Regions from separate parts of the Paenibacillus sp. Cedars genome, predicted to be linked through region 1. Evidence: a T-box and tRNA genes for the amino acid it is inferred to sense, from the RefSeq annotation. Region 1 holds a T-box; the other holds one or more tRNA genes.
The links. The T-box of region 1 lies ahead of B9D94_RS22010 (arginine--tRNA ligase). A T-box ahead of a tRNA ligase gene usually reads a tRNA of that ligase, here a tRNA-Arg.
Positions count from the first base shown of each region.

Region 2: it encodes a tRNA-Arg, which carries the amino acid that the T-box ahead of B9D94_RS22010 (arginine--tRNA ligase) is inferred to sense. The anticodon was not compared.

Region 1 covers NZ_CP020866.1:4,388,545-4,393,207, forward strand. Annotated here, with positions in the region: gene B9D94_RS21995 (acetyltransferase) at 1-447, opposite strand, end outside; gene B9D94_RS22000 (EamA family transporter) at 574-1,002, shown strand; gene B9D94_RS22005 (class I SAM-dependent methyltransferase) at 1,136-1,900, shown strand; T-box leader at 1,958-2,182, shown strand; gene B9D94_RS22010 (arginine--tRNA ligase) at 2,244-4,106, shown strand; gene B9D94_RS22015 (hypothetical protein) at 4,205-4,645, opposite strand.
Region 2 covers NZ_CP020866.1:227,646-244,796, reverse strand. Annotated here, with positions in the region: gene B9D94_RS02660 (cache domain-containing sensor histidine kinase) at 1-1,128, shown strand, start outside; gene B9D94_RS02655 (response regulator transcription factor) at 1,103-2,722, shown strand; gene B9D94_RS02650 (ABC transporter substrate-binding protein) at 2,885-4,174, shown strand; gene glmS (glutamine--fructose-6-phosphate transaminase (isomerizing)) at 4,627-6,459, opposite strand; gene glmM (phosphoglucosamine mutase) at 7,195-8,535, opposite strand; gene B9D94_RS02635 (CdaR family protein) at 8,568-10,028, opposite strand; gene cdaA (diadenylate cyclase CdaA) at 10,021-10,851, opposite strand; gene B9D94_RS02625 (zf-HC2 domain-containing protein) at 11,165-11,779, opposite strand; gene sigW (RNA polymerase sigma factor SigW) at 12,000-12,569, opposite strand; gene ppc (phosphoenolpyruvate carboxylase) at 12,811-15,600, opposite strand; tRNA gene B9D94_RS02610 (tRNA-Gly) at 15,876-15,949, opposite strand; tRNA gene B9D94_RS02605 (tRNA-Pro) at 16,026-16,099, opposite strand; tRNA gene B9D94_RS02600 (tRNA-Arg) at 16,119-16,195, opposite strand; tRNA gene B9D94_RS02595 (tRNA-Gly) at 16,199-16,273, opposite strand; tRNA gene B9D94_RS02590 (tRNA-Leu) at 16,279-16,362, opposite strand; tRNA gene B9D94_RS02585 (tRNA-Lys) at 16,377-16,452, opposite strand; tRNA gene B9D94_RS02580 (tRNA-Gln) at 16,521-16,595, opposite strand; tRNA gene B9D94_RS02575 (tRNA-Val) at 16,651-16,726, opposite strand; tRNA gene B9D94_RS02570 (tRNA-Glu) at 16,749-16,823, opposite strand; tRNA gene B9D94_RS02565 (tRNA-Thr) at 16,861-16,936, opposite strand; tRNA gene B9D94_RS02560 (tRNA-Asn) at 16,940-17,015, opposite strand; rRNA gene rrf (5S ribosomal RNA) at 17,026-17,142, opposite strand.

The sequences.
Region 1 (4,663 bases):
ATGGCGACCCAGCTCCATATGAATCAGTGGATACGGCTTGCCTGCACCATCCAGCTCCGAGCGGCCCGTCTGCACAAAACCGTATTTTTTGTAAAAAGCGTGGGCTCCGGCGTTCTGTTCATTTACATCGACAGTAAGTTTATCCCCCTTCAACGATTCGGCATGCCGAATCAATTGGCTCCCCGCTCCTCGCCCATGATGCTGTGGATCCACAAACAACATTTCGATTTTCGAGCCGTCCAGGCCCATAAATCCAACGGGCTTGAAATCCTTGTTCAAGCACACCCATAACTCCACAGCTCGAAGTGCTTCATTTTTCACCATTTTATAATAAAAACGGAGATCCTCCTCTGTCAGGAAATCATGCGTGCTGCACACAGCGCGATGCCACAGCTCCACTAATTGATCATGATATTCTTCTTTATAAGCAACAATATGACCCGTCATCCGAAATTCAACCCCATCTCAGGAAAATCACTAGGAAAATGTAATGATATTGTACAAATCACTCCATACTATTATATAGAAATCCTTAATAGTATTCAGGTCTTTATCGTTCAGGAGGGATATAGGATGCCATTATGGCTTATGTACGCACTGCTGTCGGCGGCCACCGCTGCACTTGTCGCTATTTTCGGCAAAATCGGGCTGCAAAATATCGATGCCAATTCAGCCACTGCCATTCGATCTGTCATCATGGCACTGTTCCTGCTGGGCGTGGTGGCCGTTCAGGGCAAATTTTCCGAGCTCGGGGAAATCCTCGTGCAGAAGAAAGCCTTAAGCTTCATTGTGCTAAGCGGAATTGCAGGAGCCATGTCCTGGCTGTTTTATTTTTTGGCACTGAAATACGGTAAGGTATCGCAGGTCGGGCCCATCGATAAATTAAGCGTGGTCATCGCCGTGATTCTTGCCTTTTTGTTTCTTGGAGAGAAAATATCCTGGATTAACGTGATCGGCGTCGCACTCATTGCTGTTGGTGCCCTGCTCGTTGCCGTAAAATAAAGCCGCTGATCAGCGGTTTATCTCATGATCCACTCATAGTTACAACCTATTGAATCTATCGCATTTATATATTTCTAATTATAAACAAAACCTGTCACAATGAGGTTATTCATAAAAAAGGGGGAGTCTTACGATGTCGGAGCAAATATGGAAGCCTCGGGATTACGATCGGCAGTTGTCGTTTGTTTCAGCTTATGGAAAAGGTTTGGCAGAGCTTCTGGCGCCTCGAGCCGGCGAGCGGATTCTCGACCTTGGGTGCGGGACCGGTGATTTGGCTTATGAAATATCTACGGCCGGTGCATACGTGACCGGTATGGACTCAGCCGTGGAGATGATTGAGCAGGCCCAAACTAAGTATAAAAGCCTTGCATTCCGCGTTGGAAATGGCGAAAACTTCACGGTCGAAGCACCTTATGATGCTGTCTTCTCCAATGCGGCGCTGCACTGGATGAAGAATGCTGCAGGTGCAGTCCGCTCTGTGCATGGCGCACTAAGGAGCGGCGGCCGATTCGTCGCCGAATTTGGAGGACAAGGCAATATTGAAACGATCTATGAAGCCCTAAGAACTGTATTCGCCGACCATTATGGAATCGATGCGGACACACGAAATCCGTGGTATTTTCCTAGTGTGGCAGAATATGCGACTCTGCTGGAAGCCCAAGGGTTCCGGGTCCGTATGGCACATCATTATGACCGTCCTACCAAGCTGTCTGAGGGCAAGGAGGGCGTTCGGTATTGGCTCCTGCATTTTGGCGATCATTTCTTTACCGGATTTACAGCTGAAGAAAGGGACCATGCAATTGCCCGCATCAGCCAAATAAGCTACGACACGCTCTGGCATGAGGATGCCTACTACGCAGATTATAAGCGCTTGCGTATCATTGCGGAGAAGCTTTAACAATTTTATGGTTGATTTTCTAAATAGATTGGTTATAATATGAAAAACTTGAAAATGTGATTTTCGTTGATTGGGAGAGTAACTGCTTCAGACTTTAGTCCAAGCGAGCCGGGAGGGTGGAAACCGGTACAAAGTCGGCCGTGAAACGGACCCAGGAGATGGTCTTCCGAATTGAAGGATTGTAGGAAGCCCCGGCTTACACCGTTATTGTATGAAGGTGGTTGAACCCTTGCCGGTTTAACAACAAGAGTGGTACCGCGAGCACAAGTCCTCGTCTCTTTATTGAGATGAGGGCTTTTTTTATTTTTCCGAGGTGTTCTTATTTTTCAAAGGGGGATTTACCGTGTTAAGTCAATTAATGATTACCAGTGTTCAACAAGCAGCAATCCAGGTGTGTGACTCTTTCGGCATCAAGCTGCCGGAATCCATCCCAGTCCGGGTCGAGCAGCCCTCCAGCATAGAGCACGGGGATTATGCAACCAACATCGCAATGCAGCTTGCCAAGCTGCTTCGTAAGGCTCCCCTGCACATTGCCGAGTTAATTAAAACGGAGCTTGAGCAGGATGTTCCCTTCAAACAACTGGTTTCGGCCACGGAGGTCGTGGCTCCAGGTTTTATCAATCTGCACATCGACTGGGAAGCGTGGGCCAACCACCCATTTGAACTGCCGCCGGCGACCCATGAAAAGATTGTTATCGAGCACACCTCCATCAATCCGAACAAATCTGCGCATATCGGTCATTTACGGAATTCCTGTATCGGGGATACGCTGGTCCGGCTGATGAGAAAGCTTGGCTATGAGGTGGAGGCGCATAATTATATCGACGATCTTGGCAATCAGCTGGCGGATACGGTTGTTGGAATGCTCCATACCCCGCTGTCCAAGGAACATGCCAGATTCGGTGATTACTGCTGGGATGTGTATTCGAGCACGAATAAAGCATACGAAAGAGAACCTGCACTGGTTCAACATCGGACGGAAGTTCTCCACGCATTGGAGGAGGGACATCAGAATCTTTCCTGGATCGGATTGCTCGTAGCTGAAAGAATCGTTAAAGAGCATCTTGAAGAAATGAAGCAGTTTGGCATTGGATACGACCTTCTGGTATGGGAGAGCAGCATTGTCAGAGAGGGATTTTGGGATTCCGCTTTCGAATTGTTGAAGAACACCTCACTGTTCCATCAGGAAACCGAGGGTAAGCTGGCAGGCTGCTGGGTGCTCAAACAATTAGGGGGAGATAAGGCAGACGATCCCGATTCCGAGCACAGCATGGACAAAGTGCTGGTACGCTCTAATGGCATTTTGACTTACACCGCCAAAGATATTGCTTATCATTTGTGGAAATACGGACTGCTCTCCAATGATTTTGTATATACAAGATTCACCGAAGATGTTTGGACCACGAGCACTCAGGGTGAACAGCAGGCATATGGCAAAGCCGATATGGTTATCAATGTCATTGATTACAGGCAGCAGTACCCACAGCTGATGGTGAAGCAGGCACTGGAAGGCTTGGGATTCAACGAAGAAGCCCAGAACCTTCGACATGTCAGTTACGGCGTGGTTTCACTTAGTCCTTCGGCAGCAGCGGATCTTGGAATCGACACTTCCGACGGAAAGGCGTCCTATGCCATGTCCGGACGTCAAGGGATCGGGATAAAAATTACCGAGCTTATCCAGCAAGTAGCCAAAGTCATCGAAGATACCCGTTCGGATAAAAACGGATTGTCCAGCCATGCGATAGCAGCAGCCTCCATCCGTTACTATCTGCTTCGCTTTGCACTGCAAACCGAGGTTGTGTTCGATCTGAAACAGGCCACGGAAATTTCGGGAAATACGGGAGTCTACCTGCTCTATTCCTACGCGCGTGCACTTAGTGTTCTCAATAAAGCGCAGGATGCCGGTGTCTTGCCCTCTATGCCTGCTCACTTCCCTGACATGGAAAAAGCAGAGCATGCGCTGCTGAGGCATATCAGCACCTGGCATGATACCCTTTATGCTGCCGGACGAGAGCTATCCCCAAGCGCCATCTGTAACTTCGCGTATGAGCTGTGCTCCTTGTTCAACAATTTTTATTCGGCATGTCCGATTCTGAAAGCCGAGGCAGACGTACAGCGTTTCCGGATATGGCTCACTTCGCTGTTTAAGGATACCCTTGGCGAAGCTTTGGAAGTGTTGGGATTGCCAACGCCGAGCCGGATGTAAAGGAAACTCTGTGGGAGGTTCCTGAATGCAGCTGTAGTTTCTTTAAAAAAGCCGCCCATTCTTATTCAACAAGAATAAGAATGGGCGGCTTTTTTCCTTTATTGCAGCCCTCTGACGGTCAGTCTGACCTGAACTCCATCCGTTGCTGGCTCTTCCTGAAGAGTCCAGTTGACAGCCATTGCCTCCTTCAAGCGAGCCAACTGCTCCTTCTTGAGCTTTAACCCCTCAATGATTCCCTCACCCACACGGAAGTCGGATTCCGAGCTGAGGTGAAAGGTTTCCTCCAGCCATATTTTCAGACCGTTTCGGGTATTAAACGTAATTTTGTAGCCCTCGATAACGGCTTTTTCCAAATCTTCCCCATGCTCTCCCGCATAGGCGAACAGTTCCCCGTAATGAAAATGACCATTCTGAGCAATCTGAAATCTCTCATTCTCTCCCGAGCGTACTGCCTCCAGCAACTCGGAGGAGGTGAGTCCCGATTTTCTGGCGTGCTCCAATAAGATGGCGGTATTCTGTGATATTTTAGTAAGCTGCATGCTTGATGCCTCCTCAAT
Region 2 (17,151 bases), 2.3 Mb from region 1:
ATGATCATGCACACCCGGATTGCTCCGCCTCCCGGGGAAATCAACGCCATCCTGGAGCGGGTCGACGGGGACACCGGCCAAGCGCATCAGGTGCTGGCTGCCGCCGGCTCGCTGCCGGAGAAGAGCATGCTCACCGTATGGTCCCGGACGTCCCCGGGCAGCTGGATGCTGGTGGAGCTTACGCCCTGGAAGGACATCACCAGCGGAAGTGTACGTCTGGCGTGGACGATGGCTGTAGTTGGAGCCGCCGCCATTCTGCTGTCCTTGTTCTTCACAATGTTCCTATCCCGGAATTTCACGCGGCCGATCCGGAAGCTCGTTCAGCTGATGCAGGCGTTTAATCCCGAGAAGCGCGGACAGCCGCTGCCGACAGAATACCGCAACGAATTCGGCAGCCTGTTCAGCGGCTACCGCAAGCTTACCGAGCGGATCGAAACCCTGTATCAATCCCTGGAGCAGCAGTATAAAGCACAGCGCGAAGCGGAGATTAAGGCGCTGCAAGCGATGATTAACCCCCATTTTCTCTACAACACGCTGGATCAGCTGAATTGGATGGCCCTTGAAGCTGGCCAGGAGAAGATCAGCCAAGTGCTCGAGCTGATGGGACAGATGTTCCGCATCGGGCTGTCAGGCGGCGAATCCATGATTACGCTTCAGGAAGAGCTTCTGCACGTGGATTGCTTTCTGAAAATCCAGCAGTTCAAGTGGGGCGAAGAATTGGAATGGCACATCGATTGCCCGGAGGAATTACGGCATCTGATGATTCCGAAGCTGACCCTGCAGCCCTTTGTAGAAAACGCCGTTATGCATGGTTTTCATGGCAGACGCCAGGGCCGGATTCATCTGATTTGCATGGAAGAGGACCGAGGCATCCGGATTTGGATTCGGGATGACGGCATCGGACTGCGTGAAGACTGGAAGACTCGTAAACGCCATCCCACGGGCGGATACGGGATCCGCAATGTAAAGGAGCGCATACAGGTTTATTTCGGCCCGCCCTTTGGCGTTTCGCTTCGCAACCGTACCGATGCGCCAGGCTCCGAAGCGGAGATCTATTGGCCGAAGGTAAATCAGCCGCGGGATCAGGAAGGGGGAGGAATACATGTGGACCATCGCTATCGTGGATGACGACCGGCAAGTGCTCAGCGGCATGTCCCGGCTGATTCCCTGGGAGCAGCTCGGAGTCCGGCCTGTCGGGGAGGCTCTAGATGGTGAAGAAGGACTTCGGCTGATTGAAGCGACTCAGCCCGATATTGTCATTACGGATATTTATATGCCGGTGATGAACGGTCTCGATATGATTGAACAGCTCCGTAAGCAGCAGTACGCTGGCAAAATCATCATTTTGAGCGGGTACTCGGATTTTGACTACGCTCGTAAAGCGCTTCGGCTTCAGGTTGATGATTATTTACCGAAGCCGGCCTCACCGACCACGATCCGCGAGGTGCTGCAGCGCGTCACCCGCGAGCTTGCGGAACGCCGAGCGCTGGAACACAGAGAGCAGGAGATTCAAACCCAGCTTATGCAGTATGAGCCTTATCTGGAAAGGGAATGGGTCAAGTCCGCCCTCACCGGAGGAACACCCTCCCCGCTGACAGATCCCTCCCGAATGCTGGAACGGCTCGGCTGGAAGAATGCCCAATTCATGATGCTGGCCTTAGAAATCAAGCGGCAAGGACGTATGGAGGGAATCTCCGTCCGTGACTGGCACCTGTTCCGTTTCGCCGTGGGCAACACGGTCGAGGAGCTGGCCGGCCAGGATGGGCTGCGCAGCTATTTCCTGGAGCTGCATAGTCACCATATGGCACTGCTGCTGTATAAGCCCCTCTCCTGGCCGACAGAGGCGTTCCGCTCGGAAGTTCTGGCACTGGCAGGGCGAATCAATTCATCTGTGCATCGGTTCCTCAAGGTCAAGCTGCACATCGGGGCAGGTCTTCGCAAGGATGACTGGCTTGCCATCCCCGATTCTACCGAAGAAGCATTTCAGGCACTCGCCGAGCGGCGCGAACCGGATGTCGCCTTTCCCTGTGTCTACGTTTATAACGAAGGCGGTTTCCGGCATTCAGCAGCACGGAGCGTACGGCCGGTGCGATTTTTCCAGGAGATGACCGACGCTGTTCGAACCTTCGATGAGCCCCGGGCGCTGCTGGCGCTGGATGATTTCTTCCGCAGGGATAACGGCGCGGCCCAGCTCCAACCCGAAGAGCTTACCGCCATCGGAACGCAGCTGTTCGCCATCCTCTCCTTCACCCTGTATGAGTCCGGCATCCGGCTCGACGATGAACTGCCTCTCACGGACTTGACCAAAGAGCTGGACCAAATGGAAGATGCGTTGCAGTGGAAAGCATGGGTAGCGGAGAAAGTGAAACGAATCTGCTCGCGTTACACGCCTAACGAGAACCTCAAGCATAAGGAAACGGTCGATTATATCATCCAATACATTCATGAGCATTATGCCGAGAACATCCACCTTCAGGATTTGGCCGACCAGGTCTATATCTCCAAAAACTATCTCAGCACGTTATTCCGCCAGTTTACAGGCGAAACCTTTGGCGATTATCTAACCAGGGTCCGAATGGACAAAGCCAAGCGCATGGTTCTCGAGAAAAAACTGCTGATCGCCGAAATCGCCGAGCGGGTCGGTTATCGGAATGTTCCGTACTTCACCACCCTGTTCAAAAAGCATACCGGACGCAGTCCGACCGAGTTCCACAAAGCCTGAATGAAGAGTTCCCGATTATTCCTGGCGTTAAGCATATGGCCCCCTTCACTCGATAATCGTAAAATACTGAAACGATTTGTTGATTTGTCCACTACGAGGGAGGCTCTGGACTTGGTACGTTAAGTGAAGAAGTAGATCAGTTACTTAAGGGAGGTTCATCCGATGAGAAAATCATGGCATCGTCTCGCCACTGGCGCTGCGGCAGTGCTTTCACTATCACTCATTCTCTCCGCTTGCAGCGGTGTCAAGAAGGAAGAAGGCGGATCCGCGGATTCGGGAAACGGCAAGTCCATCACACTCCGGATCATGTGGTGGGGCTCTCAAGCCCGGCATGACGCAACTTTGAAAGCGCTTGATTTATACTCTGAAAAGCATCCGGGCATCACTTTCGAACCAGAGTACCAGTCCTTCGACGGGTACCAGGACAAGCTGTCTACCCAGTCCGCGGGGAAAAATACACCGGATATCTTCCAAATGGATGCCGCCTGGTTCAACGATTGGGCATCCAGCGGACGGCTGGAGGATCTCTCCTCCATTCCGACGGACAAGATCGATAAGGTGCTGCTTGAGACTGGCACCTATCAGGGCAAATTGTACGCGATGCCGCTGGGCAACAATGCCTGGGGCATGGTGTACAACAAAACGATGATGGACAGTCTCGGCATTCAACCGCCAAAGACATGGGACGAGTTTTTTGCCATGGCGCGTGACCTGAAACCGAGGCTGGCCAAAGACCAATACCTCACGCGGGACCTGACCGCGGATGGCGCGTCCTATATGTCCTATCAGCTGAGCATGGGCAAAGGCTTCTCCATGAGCAAGGACGGAAAATTCCATTATGACGAGGCTACCTGGAAGGATTGGATGAACCAATGGGCTGAGCTTCGCAAAGAACAACTTGTGACACCTCCGGACGTGACCGTGTCGGATAAAGGGCAGGACGCACAAATGGACCTGCTCATCCAGGAAAAGATTCTGCTTCGGGGCGCACATGCGGCGGAATTCGGCGGAACGGATGCCTTAAAACCTGGCGTGATGGCACTAACGACTCAGCCGAGGGCCACGCAGGCGAGCGGCTGGCTGAAAGCCTCCATGTATTGGAGTGTCAGCCCCAACAGCCAATATAAAGAGGAAGCGAAGGAGTTTATCGACTGGTTCGTCAACAGCGAAGAAGCCGGAGAAATCTTGGGCACTTCGAGGGGGATTCCCGTTAATAAAAGCGTAGCCGATGCGCTCCAGCCTAAATTTACGGACGTCGATAAAAGCTCCCTCGGTCTGATCAACGAGGTATCCAAGGACGGCGCCGCGTTTGACCCCGGCCCGGGGAATAAGGGCGGCTGGGCCAACTTCACGAAGGAGTACGACAACATCACGCAGTCGATTATGTTCGGTAAAATCAGCATCGACGAGGGCTGGAATCAGATTGTCAAATTAAGCCAAAGCTTGGAGTAAGCTATGTCCCATAAGGGCTGGATTACGTTTGCATAAAATGCCGTACGCGCGGCAGCGTAGCAATAGCAGTAGTACACCAAAAAGCACCTGATACTATCAGGTGCTTTTTGGTGTTTGCTTTTCAGTTCTGAGCGGCATCTTGTAAGTCAGCTTTACCGCAACAATATAGGGAGCACCGACTTTCCTGGGTCGGCACAACTCCATCGAATCACAGCCAGCCACGACCGCTTTGAAATTTCGATGAAATAAACAGGCTCAAACAGCTTCTTTAAACCAGCATATTCAGATTCTACACGAAATAATGTTCATTGAAATAAAAAGAGGGCAGCCTGGGATGACTCCCTTAGACTGCCCTCTATATACGATATCTTATATGTGTTTCCACACATTTTACTCTTCTACACTTTGTGCCACTAGGAAGCTTATATTTTCCTTGCTCCCACCCTCTTTCCTTACTCCACCGTCACGCTCTTCGCCAGGTTACGCGGCTTATCTACGTCGTTGCCACGGGCAAGAGATGCATAGTAAGCAAGAAGCTGCAGTGGAACTACAGACACGGCAGCCGTCAAGATCGGCAAGGTCTTCGGAATGGCAAAGGCTTGATCCACGGATTTCAGCAGGCCAGCCACATGCTCTTCATACGTAATTGCCATTACTTCAGCACCACGTGCTTTCACTTCCTTGATGTTACTTACGGTTTTCTCCAACACCGCTTCCTGGGTTGCCAGGGCAATGACTGGTATTCCCTCTTCAATAAGGGCAAGCGTACCATGCTTCAGTTCGCCGGCAGCATATGCCTCGGAATGAATGTAAGAGATCTCCTTGAGTTTCAGGGAGCCTTCCTGTGCCACGGCGTAGTCCTGACCACGGCCGATGAAGAACAGGTTCTCATGCTCCGCAATTTGCTCGGCATATCCCTTAATGGATTCCGCGTTGGTCAGCATGGATTCCACCTGTTCAGGCAGTGCTTCCATCGCTGCAATGACTTCAGCAACAGCGTCCTCAGTCATTGTACCGCGTACTTGAGCCAGGTACAGACCAAACAGATAGAAGGCAATCAACTGTGAGGTATAAGCTTTAGTGGATGCTACAGCAATCTCTGGACCAGCCAGCGTGCCGAGTACATCATTCGCTTCACGGGCAATCGAGCTGCCTACTACGTTCGTGATGGCCAGGACATGAGCACCGTGGCTCTGGGCTTCACGAAGCGCAGCCAATGTGTCAGCCGTCTCACCGGATTGGCTCACCACGATGACAAGGGTCTCTGGTGTAACGATTGGCGAACGGTAACGATACTCGGAAGCCACATCATTTTCTACCGGAATGCGTACCATTTCTTCGATCACGCTGCGTCCAACAAGACCGGCATGATAAGCCGTACCGCAGGCAACGATCTGCACATTGCGAATGTTCTTAATCTGTTCCTGGGTCAGCTTCAGTTCAGGCAGAACCACTTTGCGTCCGCTCTCATCCACGCGGCCCAGCATCGTATCACGGTATGCTTTTGGCTGCTCATGGATTTCCTTCAGCATGAAGTGATCGAATCCGCCTTTTTCCGCTGTAACAGCATCCCAATCGACACGAATCATTTCCCGAGAAATAAAGTTCCCCTCAATGGTCATTAATTCGACAGCATCTGCCGTCAAGAGAGCCATCTCTCCGTCGTTAAGAATATATACGTTCCGTGTATATTTCAAAATCGCCGGAATATCAGAACCGATGAAATTCTCTCCTTCGCCAAGACCGATAATAAGCGGGCTTGCTTGACGCACAGCCACCAGACGATCCGGCTCATACTCGGTTAAGACTCCAAGGGCAAATGCACCTCTCATGTAAGAGATCGCCTTCTGCACGGCCTTAACGATATCACCGTCATACTCACGGGCAATGAGGTGGGAAATAACTTCTGTATCGGTCTCCGAAACAAAGTGATGTCCTTGACTGATCAGCTCTTCCTTCAGCTCTAAATAGTTCTCAACGATACCGTTATGAACAACGGAGAACTTCTGGCTTTCGTCTGTATGCGGATGAGAGTTCACGTCCGATGGACGACCATGCGTAGCCCAGCGGGTATGACCGATACCTGCGGTTCCTACGAGGGGAGCAGACTCCAGTCTCTCCTCCAAGTTGGCAAGACGTCCTTGTGCCTTCGCAACGCGCAGACCTTCATTCGTGAAGACCGCGATCCCAGCAGAATCGTATCCACGATACTCAAGCTTTCTCAATCCTTCGATCAACACCGTTTGCGTTTTCTGATTTCCAATATATCCGACAATACCACACATAGTATGATTCCTCCGTTCGATTTCCCTATAATAGTTAGGCGGAAATAGAACACGGCAGCATCTGTGCGGTATGAGGAAAGAAGAATGATCTATTCAATTATCAACGTTCAAGAAACCCAGCAATACGTAGGCTGATTTTAGTTGAACAGACATGAATGCACTCTTCTTCCACCGCGCTGTCGCATTCTAGATCGCACATTCATGTTTTGGTATATAAGTTATTGTGCAGCACCTGCAAATACGTTGTCAGAACGGTCGCCCATTCCTTTTCCGTGATCCGCTTACGGTTGGTGCATCACCGAGAGGTCCCCGCCGAATAATCCGAACACCTCTACCTCGTCAACTTGCGTTCTGCCGTTTGGTCATTCCATCAAGCAATAACCAATCCCCGCGCAGGTACAAGCTCTGGCGCTTATGAAGCTTATAGTAACCTCACGGTCCTCACTTTCTATTCTTGAATAACATCCTTTATTATATTCACACATCATCACTTTGGCAACTCGGCCGTTTCCTTGCCCGACTGGACTCTACACGCTATAATCCACGCTGATGACATCGAATGACCTATGTTCGCAGGCGATGGCTTACACAGCTATGTTCGCAGACAGGACAGGGTGTGTTGCGCTTTCATACACTCGACATATTGGAAAAGCTGTGGGCCAGTGAACCGAACAACATAGTTCACTGGCCCTGACAGAAATTAGTCTGCTTTCCTTGAAAAATACACCCTTAGACTTACGCCAATTCCCGCTTCACTACATCCGCAATCTGCGTAACATAACGATCGAGCTCTTCTTTGTCCGGGCCTTCCGCCATGACTCGAATAAGGGATTCCGTACCCGATGGGCGAACCAAGACACGGCCGTTATCGCCCAGAATGCCCTCAACCTCAGCAATCGCGGACTCGATAACCGCATTTCCTTGATATTTGCTCTTATCACCCACACGTACATTAACCAGCACTTGCGGGTACTTGCGCATGCTGCTCTTCAGCTCATGCAGAGGCTTCCCGGAGGCTACCAATGTATCCACCAGTTGAATCCCCGTCAAAATGCCATCACCGGTTGTGTTGTGATCCAGGAAAATGACATGTCCGGATTGTTCTCCGCCCAGGTTATACCCGCCGCGGCGCATTTCTTCCATGACATAACGGTCGCCGACTGCGGTTTTTGCTGTTTTCAGCTTCAAGCTCTCACATGCTTTATAAAAGCCGATGTTACTCATGACGGTCGAAACGATTGTGCCTTCCTTAAGCTTGCCCGCACGGTTCATAGCGTCACCGCAAATGCATAGGATGAAGTCGCCATCCACTTCCTCGCCTTTACCGTCAATCGCAATCAGACGATCCGCATCACCGTCAAAAGCAAGACCGAGATCAGCCCCATGAGCAAGCACAGCCTCAACGAGTTTCTCTGGGTGTGTAGATCCACAGTGATCATTAATATTCAGGCCATTCGGCTCAGCGCCAATGGTGATTACGTCAGCACCCAACTCACGGAAAAGTTTCGGAGCCAGCTCATAAGCAGCACCATTTGCACAGTCGAGCACGATTTTCAAGCCGTCAAACCGGTTGTTAACCGTGGTTTTCAGATAATCCAGGTATTTATATTTCGATTCATCATCAATGAGAAGCTCACCTAAATCAGCTCCGATCGGACGCGGCAGATTATCCGTTTCGGCATCCATCAGCTCTTCAATCTTGAGTTCTGTTTCATCCGACAGCTTGAAGCCGTCTCCGCCGAAGAATTTGATGCCGTTGTCCTGCACCGGATTGTGCGATGCCGAGATCATGACACCTGCATCAGCTTTCAACAGTCTTGTAATATAAGCCACCGCGGGAGTGCTTACAACACCCAAACGAATGACGTGTGCACCGATGGACAGCAGGCCTGCAACCAAAGCCGACTCCAGCATAGCCCCGGATACCCGGGTATCCATACCGATGATTACGGTTGGCTTCTCTTTATCACCTGTCAACACATAGCCGCCGCAGCGACCGATGCTATAAGCCATTTCCGCTGTCAGTTCTTGATTCGCAACTCCTCTTACTCCATCTGTACCAAAATATTTCCCCATGTTTTATATACTCCTTTATCTACTCTTCGATATTATCCATCTTGTGATGATTCTGACCCCGTTGTTCCATCGTTCGATCCGTCTCCCGGCGGATGGGATGGACTTTCTCCTGATCCGGAGTTATCCGTGCCCTCGTTCGTGGGAGGCGCAGGCGGATTCTCCACTTGATCATTACCTGATCCCGTTCCCGGTGAATCAGGCTTGTCTTTGTCGGTTCCCTCGTTGTTAGAGCTGCTTGGATCCGTTGTAACTGGCTTGGAATTGTCCTTCAGCTCCACTTTAATGACAAGTCGATTCCGGTCCGCTCGGTTGATGAAACTTGGCAATGTGATCTGCAGCGGAATTTCGTGCACCCCCGCCTTCAAGCCGGCCGCATTCGCTTCAACCCCGATGTCTGATGGCTCCAGACTATTCAGCAAATCCGGCGCACCGGTAAGCGTCAAGGATATCGTCTGCGTTTTCGGATCGGTTATTACAGCATCCAGGCCTGAAGAGACCCCTTTTAACGTAATGGGAATGCCATTAACAACCCGTTCACCATGCGATACGGCCGTAACATCCACTGTTATAGAGCTCGGCTCGATTTTCTCAAAACCTTCGGGCGGCGTCAAGTCGGCCGTAAGCACTGTTGTTCCGGAGTTCCTAACTTCTCCCAAGTTGATCGCGGCTTCGATATAGGTCCCAGCTCCTGCGAGTGCCTCCTTGCTGCCGAACAGCTTCACTTCTTTTACCTTCTGGTCTACCTTGGATAAAACGAATCCTTCCGGCAGTCTTCCCGTATATTCAAGCTCCAGAGGAAGAGTCACGAACGCAGGTTCAATCGGTACTTCAGCCGCTACCGCAGCAGGTTCAATGACCGCATCCTCCATCTCGACGCCTTGCTTATCATATGCTGTAAGCTTGACTCGCTTCTCCGTAATTTTCTCCTTGGCTCCATCCAGATCCACGTTACCTTTGACCTGTCCCAAATTCGCCATCGACGATTCTGGCAGGGTTACGGTGACCTGTCGTGGGTCAATCAGCACGGGTGTTCCGGCCCGGTAATCTTTTGCCGGTTCCCCCTTCGTGCCAATACTTACCGTAACGGATTCCGATACTCTTGTCTCTACCGTTACGGTTACAGCGGAAGGTTCCATCGATACCAGCTCAACTCCGCTTGGAATCGAGTAAGTTAGCGGAAGTGTGTGTGTACCCGGTTCTCTGACAGTACTCAGATCAAGTTTCACTTTATATTCATCCGTCAAGAGCGCAATGTTGGACTTCTTCCCTCGAACTTCGAGATTCACGCGATCTTTATCAATGCCGGTTAATGCATATTCACTATCATCAAATCCATAAGTCTGGATCTTAACGCCTTCAATGATCTTGGTATCATAAAATGTAGTTGGCGGGGCAGGAGCTCCACTGTCCATATGAACCATTGCCCATAACAGGATACTGACTGCCAAAGCAATCAATTTGCTTGCCGTGTTGTTCTTGATCCATTTATCCATTACGGCCATCCCCCTTCCGTTTCCAGAAGAACGAGCGTTTCTCCTTTATGGATGCGGCAGGACGAAGCTCCTCATACAGCTTGGAGATCAGAGACTCTTCTTTGATATCCCGAACCACTTGTCCATTCAAAGCCAGCGATACTTGTCCAGTCTCCTCGGATACAACAACAGAAATGGCATCCCCCACCTCACTGATACCGATGGCTGCACGATGCCTCGTTCCCAGTTCCTTGCTGATAAAAGGATTCTCTGATAGTGGCAAATAACAGCCTGCCGCTGCAATTTGACCATTCTGAATGATGACCGCCCCATCATGGAGAGGTGTATTCGGTATAAAAATGTTAATGAACAACTCCGAGCTGATCACAGACCGCATCGGAATTCCCGATTCTACAAATTCATTCAGACCTGTGGTCCGCTCAAACACGATCAGAGCCCCTATTTTGCGCCTCGACAAATAATTAACCGCCTTAATGGTTTCGCTGATTAACTTATTCGTCTCCTCATCAACATCCCCGCCCCGTCCGAACAGCTTACCTCGCCCAAGCTGCTCCAGACCACGTCTAAGCTCCGGTTGGAAGATGATAAAGATGGCAAGCACCCCAAATGTAAAGATCTGATTCATCAGCCATTTGAGTGTGTACAAATCAAACCAGGTGCTAAGCGCCCAGATGACAACCAGCACAAGAATCCCTTTAAGCAGCTGGACCGCCCTTGTACCTCGGACGAGCAGAATCAATTGATATATTATATAAGTAACGATAAGGATATCGATGATATCTTTAATGGTTTCACCCCAGGTCATATCTGTGAAATACTCCATACAGCAACCCCCGTCATTTCCTTTAAGTGCGGGCCCAATCCATCCGGTTCCTCGAAGATGATCGCAGGATTCGATACCGAACCTGCCCACATGATCCTTCGTGAATGCCCCAGGACTTTTTGAACTTCCTCTTGAGTAACGCTTGAGACTATATATGTAGTATGTGCTCTACACTCTCTAGGTTATAACGTTAATCTTTCCGATGCAAGCGGACGTCCCTCGCTTTTCGTATTTAGAAGCCTAAAATCAACAAAAGAAGCGCCTTCTTTTCACTGAAAAGAGGCGCTTTCATTCAGCAAGCTGCGGCTTTCACCTAGCGATAAGCGACATCTGTAAACAGAGTGGAAATTTTATACCATATCCAATCCATTGCCCTATCTATATCTTTCACTTGACCTGCTATATGTGCGGTGGAAGCCTGAAATAATTCTCCGTCAATGACCGTCAAATTGCCATTAACCTGGCCATAAACCTTAGCTTTGCCATTCTCAACTGTAATATCTCCCGTGATGATCTGATCTGGAGGAATAATGACGGTATCTCCTTCAATCACCAGTTTTTCGAATTCATCACTCTTCACAACCAGCTGATTATCCTGACTCCAAAAACTGATTGTACTAAAGAGCATGACAACCAAAAACATTGCTGCAGCCGTGAGCGCAGGATGATTCCTAACCCATTTGACCCAGACTTTTTGTGTCTTGGGCTGCGGCAGCATGCCCATTATACGATCCGTTAAATCATCTGATGGCTTGGTCGCATGATGAGTTAAGGAAAAAAGAAGCATATCGGTATGCTCCAGCTTCTCGAAGTAATTCCGACAGTCAGCACAATCCAGCAAATGCTTCTGCAATTCTAGCTGCTGCGGGTTGGACAAGTCATTATCCAGATAATCATGCATCAAAGAGACGGCTAATTTGCAATCCATTTGTGAGCCAATCCTTTCATTCAATCTCTTTGCTGGGTCTATACCTCCTGAGAGGCATAAGACTTGCTTATTGTTCATACGTGCCGGAATCGGGGATGTTTCAATTTTTTTTAAGAAAATCGGAAAGAAAGATGAAATGACATGACTTTCTGATTCCTCAAGAAAAAGCGCCCATAAACGCTGTCTGTCTTCCTCTAAGAACGGCGATAGGCGTTTTTCCTCAAAGCTTGTACTCTAATTTTTTTCGCAAAAATTCACGTCCGCGATGTACTCTCGTCTTGATCGTTGTTACAGGCAAGTCCATAATCTCGCTGACCTCCTGCAGTGATAAATCCTGGATGTACCGAAGGATCATGATCGTCTTGTACTTCGCAGGGAGTCCATCAATAGCCTGATGAATGATGCGCTGTGTTTCGGACAGCAGCATCTCGCTCTCAGGTGTACGGTTATCACTCGGAATCAGGGAGTAGCCGTCCATGCCTTCACTTTCATTCAGATCTGCGTCCAGCGAGAAAGAAGGCTTGCGTTTACGCAGCCGATCAATGCTAAGATTTGTGCCAATACGATATATCCAAGTTGAGAATTTTTGGTTCTCGTCATATCGATCAAGGTTCTTATACACACGCAGAAAAGTCTCTTGTACGACATCCTCGGCCTCATGGCGGTTGCTCAGCATCCGGTAAGCCAGATGAAAAATCTTATCCTTATAAAGCTCTACGATTTCGGCAAAAGCTCTCTGATCCCCTTTTCGGGCCAGCTTCGCCAGTCTTACATCCAAATTGTCCACCATAATTCCCCCAGAATGGTCTGATGGGTAACGTCTAAAAAGCATCATTCAAATGGTAATTCAACTGTTTCTAAAAATCAACAATAATTCAAAAACAATCCCATTTCCATATCAAAGATACGCTTCCTGCAGCCTGTAAATTCATGATCAGCAGGCAAGCAACCTCATAGATGAAAAAACGAGGCCCACAGGGGAACCTCGCTTTATATTAACCCTTGCCTACCCTTTTGACCAGTTACAAAAATCAACCTGTATTGCGCAGCCCTGCTGCAATGCCGTTGATCGTGAGGAGTACTTCCCGGAGCAGATCCGGATCGTCATCCTGCTCTTGCTCTCTAAGTTCACGCAGCTCATTAAGCAGTTGAACCTGCAAATAGCTGAGCGGATCGACATAAGGGTTACGGAGACGGATGGACTCCTGAAGGACCGGCTGGTTATCCAGAATGTCCTGTTGACCCGTTATCTTGAGAACAAGCTCCTTCGTCAAATTGAACTCATCCTGTATCAAACCGAAGATACGCTCACGAGCTTTATCATCCTTCGTCATCAAGGAGTACTCCTTGGCGATGATCAGATCGGCCTTGGCAAGAGCCATCTGAAGCGTGTCAATTAACGAAGTAAAGAACGGATAACTCGTATACATCTTCTGAAGCACCTTCAGATTCTCTTCCTTGTCCTGATAGAAGCTCTGTAAGCCCGTACCAGCAGCGTACCATGCTGGAAGCAGGTAACGGCTCTGCGTCCACGCAAACACCCAAGGAATGGCTCTCAGGTCCTCGAAACGGTCACTGTTCTTACGCTTGGAAGGTCGGGAGCCAATATTCAGTTCTCCCACCTCGGGAAGCGGTGTGGATTCCTTGAAGAAGCTAAGGAAATCCGGGTCACGGAATATCAAATCTTGATATTTCTTCTGTGAAGCAGCCGAAATGCTGGAAGAAATCTCTTCCCATTCCTTTTCGGTCGATTCGGTTTCAGCGTACCGCGCATTCAGAGAAGCCGTAATAAGTGCTGAAGTGGCCTGATCCAAGCTGCGGTAAGCTATTCCTTTCAAGGAATAGCGGGAGGATATCACCTCGCCTTGTTCCGTGATTTTGATGCCGCCAGCAATAGTGGATGCCGGCTGAGCCAAAATGCTGCGGTTCAGAGGCATGCCGCCGCGTCCAAGCGAACCACCGCGTCCATGGAAGTATTTCAGCCTGATGCCGTATTCGTTGCCTACAGCGGTAATATCCTTGAGCGCTACCTGCAGCTCCCAATTTGCTGTAATAGCTCCGCCATCCTTGTTGCTGTCAGAGTAGCCCAGCATGATCTCCTGCAGTTCATTCATTGCGCTTACGGCCTCACGATAAATCGGCAGGCTGAAGAGCTTGCGCATAATTTCAGGCGCTGCATGAAGGTCCTCAATCGTCTCGAACAATGGGGCAGCCTGTAATGTAGCAACCACAGAACCATCATTATCCTTGCGGAAGAGTCCGACCTCTTTGGCAAACACCATCACTTCAAGAATGTCGCTTGCTCCTTCCGACATACTGATCAAATAACTCGAAATACATTTCACACCAAACTCCTGCTGTGCGCGGAATACCGTGCGATAGACTTCAAGGCATTCTTCGGTGCTGTCGCTATACTCCTGATATGGAGTTGTCAACGGTCGAGGATCGTTAAGCAGGTTATTGAGCAGCTCGATTTTCTCGTCCTCGCTCATTTGTGCGTAATCCTGAGTGACGTTCATTTTACGAAGAATTTCGGCCATTGCGTTCTCATGCTCTTGGCTATGCTGTCTGATATCCAGTGATGCTGTATGGAAACCAAACAACTCCGCCTGGCGAATCAGCTTCTGGATATAAGTGTCTGCAACATAGTCAGCAAAATGGAAACGCAAGCTTCGATCAATGATATTCAAATCCTCAATAAACTCTTCAGGAGACTGGTACCGCTCGCTTCCTGTCATGTTTTCATCAAGAATATGACTCATTTTAGCTAACATATATACCAGTTTTACACGATAAGGCTCTTTCTCATTGTGCCAAATTTCCATCTTTTTCAGTGTCACATGCTCGCGGTCTTTTTCGATGGATTGAAGCAATTCATCCGACACGCTCACAATGGATGAACTGAAGCTGAGGTATTTCATGAATTCACGCAAGATCCGTTGATATTCACGAACCGCAAGCTTCCGCTGCATTTCGAGCGTTCTCCATGTTACGTCCGCCGTCACTGAAGGATTTCCGTCCCGATCGCCACCAATCCATGAACCGAAACGCAAATAGGTTGGAACGTGCCAATGGTGACCCGGGTAATACTTACTTAGGCAGCGCTCCAGCTCTTGATAAACCTCTGGCAGAATGTGAAACAGAGTCTCGTGAAAATAATACATGCCGTTTCTGACTTCATCAAGAACCGTCGGCTTGCGATCACGAAGCTCATCGGTTTGCCACAGTGTGATAACCTCATTCAGTAATTTCTCCCGAAGCTGCTCTCGTTCGCGGAATGTCAGTGTCGGGTTGTCCAGTTGCATAACATCGTCTGCTATCCGTTTATGAATATCCAGAATAGCCCGACGCATCGCTTCTGTCGGATGAGCTGTCATTACCAGCTCAAGGGATAGACTTTCGAGAATTTCTTGAACTTCTTCAAACGTAATATTGCGCTCTTTCAAATCCTGGATCGCACTTTCAATGGAACCTGGTTGAACACTCTCCCCAGCGGAACGCTCGTAATCACGCTTGCGGCGTATGCGATGATTCTGCTCTGCGATATTAACCAATTGAAAGTAAATGGCAAACGCACGAATCACCTGATGGCGAATGTCTGGTTCCAGCGTGCTGATAATCCCTTTGAAATCTGCAAACAATTCCGGCAGGAATACGGATCGCAACGATTTACTCGTTTCGCGAATTTTCTCAACTATATCTAAAAGCTCATTGCCTCCTTGATGGACAAGAACTTCCCCAAGAATATTGCCAAGGAACCGTACATCACGCCGCAGCAGATTGTTGGAATTGCTCTTTGCGGTTACTGTAAGTTCAGTCATGCTACTCCTCCCATCTCAACCCGTTTCAGCAGTTTATCTTTAGGACGTAACGCCTTCCTAACATCATACAATAAAAGCGAATGAAAATCTGCATTTTTCAGGCGAAAAAATTAGCCAAATCGACAAAACTCATGCTATTGATATGCCCTTCTACGATAAACATTAGTCCAAGAAACCCTTGATATGACTGCATTCTTTATCACATTAACACTTCGCAGGATAGTCGTGTAAATATGTAAAAAAAACATCACACACGGTGATGTCCTGCATATGTATGGAGCGGGTGATGGGAATCGAACCCACGCTACCAGCTTGGAAGGCTGGAGTTCTACCATTGAACTACACCCGCATATCACCCCACAAAAGTGATCTTATGCTTTGTAGCATATTCTGATTACTTTTATGGGCAATAACGCCTAAGCAAATCGGGATGACACGATTTGAACATGCGACCCCCTGGTCCCAAACCAGGTGCTCTACCAAGCTGAGCTACATCCCGATATTAATCTTTGAAAAAATGGCACGCCCTGAGAGATTCGAACTCCCGACCTTTTGATTCGTAGTCAAACGCTCTATCCAGCTGAGCTAAGGGCGCAAATGGAGCGGACGACGGGAATCGAACCCGCGACCCTCGCCTTGGCAAGGCGATGCTCTACCGCTGAGCCACGTCCGCATAAATGGTGCGCGTGGAGGGACTTGAACCCCCACGTCAAAGACGCTAGATCCTAAGTCTAGTGCGTCTGCCAATTCCGCCACACGCGCACAAGATGAAACAATGGTGAGCCATGAAGGACTCGAACCTTCGACACCCTGATTAAAAGTCAGGTGCTCTACCAACTGAGCTAATGGCTCGCATATCAGGGCCTCCGAAAAATATCCGGAATCACCTTCAAAGCGCAACTTCACTTTTTGGTGTGAAGTGGCTGGGGATATAGGATTCGAACCTATGCATGACGGAGTCAAAGTCCGTTGCCTTACCGCTTGGCTAATCCCCAATATCGATGAGTATTTCTATTTTTCATTTCAACACTCTAATAATCATGAGTTAAATGGTGGAGGCTGAGGGGTTCGAACCCCCGACCCTCTGCTTGTAAGGCAGATGCTCTCCCAGCTGAGCTAAGCCTCCATATGTAATGGATGAGAAATAGTGGTGACCCGTAGGGGATTCGAACCCCTGTTACCTCCGTGAAAGGGAGGTGTCTTAACCCCTTGACCAACGGGCCTCATTTACATGACGCATGTCCATTCTAAAAACGAATCTGGAGCTTCCAACCGGGATCGAACCGGTGACCTCATCCTTACCATGGATGCACTCTACCTACTGAGCTATGGAAGCAAGTGGCTCCCCGAACAGGACTCGAACCTGTGACAACTCGATTAACAGTCGAGTGCTCTACCAACTGAGCTATCAGGGAATATGTATCCGCTTGGCGACGTCCTACTCTCCCGGGACCCTGCGGTCCAAGTACCATCGGCGCTGGAAGGCTTAACGGTCGTGTTCGGTATGGGTACGCGTGGAACCCTTCCGCCATCGCCACCAAACGGCTTCAG